2 regions of the Proteiniclasticum sp. genome follow, and region 2 is predicted to be linked to the other one. Evidence: riboswitches for the same ligand, from Rfam matches in the RefSeq annotation. Region 2 holds a riboswitch; the other holds the start of a gene.

Region 1 (3,205 bases), on a different contig from region 2:
GCCGGGGCTCCCGCAACATCAAGTGCAGCAAGTGCGAGGTTCTCGCTCATGTCTTCAGGAAGCTTTGCATAAAGTCCGGATTCAAACAGGATGGCTTTGGCTTTAACCTCAACTCTGTCGATGTCCTGTTTGATGCTCAGTATCTTTTCGATTTTCAGCGGTGTCAGGGAGAGAGAAACAAGCGTCGCAATCCGGTCTCCAGGTTTAAGATCTATCTTGTCTTTCAGTGCGGCTCCGATTTCTTCCACCACTCCGATGAGCATCCCCCCCGAACCTGTGACAGGGTTCTGCATCTTACCTCTTTCTTCAACAATCTCCATGATTTTTCTTCCGATTTTCTCGCTGTCATGATCCGCTTCAATCTCAATCTGAGTGAAGCTTGCAGAATCGATATTCAATGCGATGACATCCACAAGAATCTCATTGTCGTATATTTCCATGGTATTATCGATCTTTAATGCAGCTTGTGGCAATACGCCCTCAGGCAGAATCACTCTGTGTGTTCCATACTTGCATCCACTTTTCATCATTTTTACTCCCTCAACCTGTCTTTTCTTTTAATGCCCAGAATTTCTCTCGCTTCATCAGGAGATGCGATTTCTCTCCCAAGAAGCTTTGCAAGCTCTACAATCCTTCTGACAAAATCACCATTGGAATCTGCCGGTTTGCCCTTCCAGTAATAGATGTTGTCCTCAAATCCCACTCTTACATGACCGCCCATAAGAATCGCCATGGTATTTAATGGCAGCTGAGCACGCCCTATACCCGACACGGTGAAGGTTGACCCTTCGGGTAGAGATTCAGCAAGATAGATGAGATCTCTTGGTTCCCCCGAGATGCCTCCGTTAACCCCCATGACAAGATTGAAGTGCATAGGTTTTTCGATATGACCTTTCTTCATAAGTCTTACCGCTGTATCGATCATACTTTTGTCAAACACTTCGCACTCCGGTTTGATGCTCTTTTTCCTCATCCTGTCGGCGAACTCCTTAATCATGTTCTCCGTATTGACGAAGATTTCATCTCCTCCGAAATTAAGCGTACCACAGTCAAGGGTTACCATTTCAGGATCAAGCTCAAGAGGCTGGAGTCTTTCATCAGAGCTCATCCCCACAGCTCCACCTGTACTTGGCTGTATGATGACATCCGGACAGCATTCTCTTATTGCTTGAATACAGGCATCAAATCTCTCTTTATCCTGTGTGGGTCTCCCGTCATCCTCACGGACGTGGAGGTGAATAATGGAAGCCCCTGCTTCATAGGCTCGTCTAGCTTCTTCTCTGATCTCTTCAACGGTATAAGGAACGTTCGGATTATGGGCTTTTGTCACTTCTGCACCGCAGATGGCTGCTGTGATGATGAGTTTTTCCATTACCTCTTTTCTCCTCTCTGCTTTTCAAGCGGCGTCACGCAGGTTCCCACTGCTCTGCATACAACGATGGGCTCAGGTAGAACATCGCATGAGGACGCACTGATATCGCTTCGAGGAACAATGACTTTTCTTGCTTCAAATTCCATTATACGTGAAGTCTTACCCTCACTGACGATTCTGCCCACAACTTCGATATAATCCCCGGCATAGACCGGCGCCAGAAACTCGATGTTTTCATATGCTCTGAACAGTCCTTCATCCCCGTCTCTTCTTATGAGAAGCTCGGTTGCCACATCCCCGAAGAGCATGAGTATTCTTGCCCCATCCACGAGTCCACCCCCATAATGTGCATCATGCGCACTCATCCTTAATCTGATCATCGCTTCCATGTAAATCCTCCTTGTCATCTTTCTGAACTTCTTAAGTTCTCTAAAAAAACGCAATAAAAAAGAGCACTTTATGTTTAAAAAACATAAATAGCGCTCCATGTATATCTACATGACAGTGATAGGCTTTGCGCCTTTTCACCAGGACATAAAGAAAAACCCTTTTCCATATTCCTTCGGCGATCAGCTATTCATGGTAAAAGAAGGGTTTCTTGTGATTACCATTACCTTCTGGCCGCTCCTCTATTTAAAAGTGACTATTATGTGCATTGTCATCTCATTATAAACTGTAATCGTTTAAAAAATCAACAGTAAGATAATATTTTATCATATTTTTTTGCTATTGTTATGCTTCACATTGTAATAAACGCTTATTTATGCATATAAAAGTATATTTATTAATTTTACTTCATTCGAAAACGACAATTATTTCTCTGCGGGTATATTCATTTAACTGATATTATCATGGATCTGTATACTTATCAGCACATAAATATTCTCTACGCATTTCATCATCTTATTTCAGTTAATGAATAAACTGGAACTGATATTGTTATAAAATATACAAATTAAATTAAAAATCTCTTCTTAAAATCTATGATAATCACTGCACATTTAACAGAAAATTTATATATTTCCCAATATAATTTAAGTTTAATTCGGAATTTCAGAAATTTAGTTTTAGGAAGTATATTTCACTTGCACTATAGAAGCATTTCTTTTATTATTTTACAAAGTTGTAGAAGATTTGCGCAAGCCGACTTTGATACATCTTTATCTCAATATTGTCTGGCCAGACAGTGAATATTTTATGGGGGGAAATTAATGGAAAAACTGCTGGAAATTAACGGCATCATCAATGAATTCGTCTGGGGACCGCCGATGCTCCTGTTACTGGTTGGTACTGGTGTTTACTTTACGATCAAGACCAGATTTTTCTCGATTGCAAAACTTGGATATGTATTAAGCAACACACTCATGAAGATGTTCAAGAAAGATACCAAGGGTGAAGGCGACATCTCCGCTTTCCAGGCGGTATCAACAGCACTTGCCGCAACCGTCGGAACTGGTAATATTGCCGGGGTGGCAACTGCCATCTCCATAGGTGGGCCTGGTGCGATTTTCTGGATGTGGGTCTCCGCGATCTTTGGTATGACCACAAAATTTGCAGAGGTTGTGCTGTCCATCGAGTATAGAGTCAAGAACAAGAATGGCGACTTTGTAGGCGGACCGATGTACTACATCGGAAATGGTCTTCTCCAATGAAGCAGGTCTGGGTTCCGCACCTATCGCTCATGCAGCAGCCACTACCGACCATCCGGTAAGACAAGGTTTATGGGGTATCTTTGAAGTGTTTATGGATACCATCGTAATCTGTACATTGACCGCACTTTCAATCATGATGTCCGGTGTTTGGAACAGTGGAGCTACCGGTTCAGCACTGACG
Region 2 (3,205 bases):
ATCCTCAATGCCTTCAAAAATGATGTGGTGGAAAAAACGCCCGATGTCCTCGTTCTCAGCGGAGATCTCACCAATAACGGAGATAAGGAAAGTCATCTTGCATTAGCAGATGCTTTAGAAGAGATAGAAGATGCTGGGACAAAGGTCTTTGTGACACCTGGAAATCATGACATCAATAATCCTCATGCACGAAGCTTCATCGGATCAAAACAGACCAAAGTGGAATCTGTCACACCTATGGAGTTCAGTGAAATCTACGGGGAATACGGATTCAGTGAAGCATTCATGCGTGACGAACATTCTCTCAGTTATGTCGCTGAGGCGTCGGATGATGTATGGATCCTGCTTGTGGATACCAGCAAATACAAGCGGAACATCGAGCTCAATTATCCGGAGACCGGAGGAATCATCAGTCTCGGGACTTTCACCTGGATGAAGGAGGTTCTTTCATCTGCTGAAGTAAAGGGTGCCGAAGTCATCACAGTGAGTCATCATAATGCGCTTATTCACAGCCCCATCGCTGTCGAAGATTATATCATCGACAATAATGAGGAATATCTCAACATCGTAAGACGTCATGGTGTCCGCCTGAACCTCACCGGTCATATTCATATTCAGGATATTAAGAGTACAGATGAAAAAGAACCTTTTTATGAAATCTCAACAAATGCACTTTCAGTGTATCCACATAAATATGGGATGTTACGCGTCCTGCCGGATCTCAGCATGGAATACGAGAGTGCCAGAACTGATCTTAGAGATGTCATGGCTGGAAGCAGTCTGAAGGAATTCAGATCGCTTGAAGACTGGTCAAGAGACTATTTTGAGAAAGCTTCTGTGACAAGAATGCATGCACGTTTCATGGAAGAGTCCAATGCTACGAAAGAAGATGCCGATCTGATGGCTGAGGCCATCGGAAAACTTAATGTTCTGTATTTCGGAGGGGATGAAGATAAAGTGACCCAAGAGATGCTGAGCCATGAAGGACTTAAAATCATGAGTAAATATTCGGAAGACAGATCAGCATATTATATGGACCGCATTCTGAATGAAATCGGACCTGATGACAATAGACTCTCAATTCCGGCAAGAAAGCATTAAGAATATTTGAATTTCAAAGCATATGAAATGATTTACATCTCCAGTAAAATGCATAGATTGATGACAGATTCATTATTATTGCATAATACGGTTGACACAAAAAAACAAGTACGTTAGTATAGAGTCAACAATTTAATAGTGACCTCATCTTTATCAGATGAGGTAGAGGAGCGATATTTAAGAACCATGGAGTAGCTGAGGAAGCAAAGATCCCGTGGAAGAGGAAATGTCGCCGAAGTGTATGACAGCCTCACTGTCACATGCTGGGCTTGCAGTTAAGAGCTGCCGGACTGTCCTTATGGCCAACCCAGGTCATAAGGTTGAGCTATCTTATCAAGGGAAAGAAAGGGGATCTAGGGTTGCATTTGTAATACCTGAGTTCGTCTCAGGTATTTTTTATTACAAAAAAATTCACTATTAAATGGTTGAAATGTATTTTTATAAGTAGTATAGGTATGGGTATACAAGTATCCTTACAAAAGAAGGAGAGTATAAAATGAGAAGAATATTAGCTATATTAATGGTTATCATGAGCACATCACTGATTCTGGCCGGATGCGGAACAAAGATCGATGCTGAAGGAGACGGTGTATTTAAAGTAGGTATGGAAGCCGGCTATGCACCATTCAACTGGACACAGAATGATGATTCAAACGGAGCAGTTAAAATAGAAGGTACTGAGGAATATGCGGCAGGATATGATGTGGAAGTGGCGAAAAAAATCGCTGAAGGCCTTGGCGAAGATCTTGTCATCGTCAAAGTCGAATGGGACGGCCTTGTACCGGCACTTAAGTCCGGAACAATAGATGCCATCATCGCGGGCATGTCACCAACCGAGAAAAGAAAAGAATCCATCGATTTCACCGACAACTACTACATGTCAGATCTTGTCATGGTAGTGGCTAAAGGCGGCGAATACGAAAATGCGACAAGCCTTGCTGACTTCTCTGGAGCTAAAGTTACAGCTCAGCTGAATACCTTCCATTATGATGTCATCGACCAGATCGAAGGTGTTGAAAAACAGACTGCCATGGATAATTTTTCAGCCATAAGAGTTGCTCTGGAATCTGGAGTCATCGATGCCTATGTGACAGAAAGACCGGAAGCGGTCAGCGCCTCCGCAGCAAATGACAAGTTCACATTTGTGGAACTTACAGACGGATTTGAAACATCACCAGATGATACAGCCATCGCAGTAGGAATCAGAAAAGGAAACGAAGAACTGATCGGACGTATCAATGAAATACTTGGAGACTTACCTGTAGAAGAGCAGCAGAGCATAATGGATCAGGCGATCCTCAATCAGCCTTCACAGAACTAATCAGAATGACCTGGCTCCTTGGCTGGAGCCAGTTTTTCCATGAGGAGGATATATTTACAGTGGATTCGATAATAAACTTTGTAGAAACGCTTATGAACATAATGGTGAGCAACTGGGAGATGTTCCTTAGAGGAGCACTTTCCACCCTTCAGATTTCCATACTCAGTACCATCTTAGGTACAGGTCTTGGACTGATCATAGGAATTATAAGAACAATCCCCCAACCGGAGAGAGGGCTTAAGCGTATTGTGCTGAAAGTCATCAACGGACTGATGTCGGTATATATCGAGGTGTTCAGAGGAACACCTATGATTGTGCAGGCCATGATCATCTACTATGGCGTAGCTCAGGCTTACGGAATAGATATGAACAGAACCTTTGCCGCCATTCTGATTGTAACCATCAATACCGGTGCTTATATGTCGGAAATCGTAAGAGGAGGAATTCTCTCCATCGACAAAGGTCAGTATGAAGCTGCCCAGTCCATTGGTATGACCCATTTCCAGACCATGATGAATGTAGTGCTGCCTCAGGTTATCCGAAATATTCTTCCTGCAACAGGAAATGAATTTGTCATCAACATCAAGGATACTTCGGTGCTGAATGTCATCTCGGTGACTGAACTGTTCTTTGCGACTAAGTCTGTAGCGGGTGTAAACTATATGTATATGGAAACCTTCATCGTTGCGGCGATGATCTATCTGGTCATGACTTTCTCGGTAACCAGAATTCTGAGACTGATCGAGAGAAGAATGGATGGTCCTGCAAACTATATCCTCACCG

Evidence for each region. Region 2 has a riboswitch for lysine ahead of RTX25_RS08245 (transporter substrate-binding domain-containing protein). Riboswitches for the same ligand answer to the same signal wherever they lie in the genome.
Region 1: it holds a riboswitch for lysine, as region 2 does, so the genes downstream of both, RTX25_RS12855 (hotdog domain-containing protein) here and RTX25_RS08245 (transporter substrate-binding domain-containing protein) in region 2, are expected to answer to the same signal.

The regions. Positions count from the first base shown of each region.
Region 1 is NZ_DAMBTF010000029.1:24,304-27,508, forward strand. It holds gene RTX25_RS12845 (L-erythro-3,5-diaminohexanoate dehydrogenase) at 1-527, opposite strand, end outside; gene RTX25_RS12850 (3-keto-5-aminohexanoate cleavage protein) at 533-1,372, opposite strand; gene RTX25_RS12855 (hotdog domain-containing protein) at 1,372-1,761, opposite strand; lysine riboswitch at 1,842-2,012, opposite strand; partial or broken gene RTX25_RS12860 (alanine/glycine:cation symporter family protein) at 2,584-3,205, shown strand, end outside.
Region 2 is NZ_DAMBTF010000012.1:3,307-6,511, forward strand. It holds gene RTX25_RS08240 (metallophosphoesterase) at 1-1,101, shown strand, start outside; lysine riboswitch at 1,257-1,437, shown strand; gene RTX25_RS08245 (transporter substrate-binding domain-containing protein) at 1,598-2,422, shown strand; gene RTX25_RS08250 (amino acid ABC transporter permease) at 2,515-3,205, shown strand, end outside.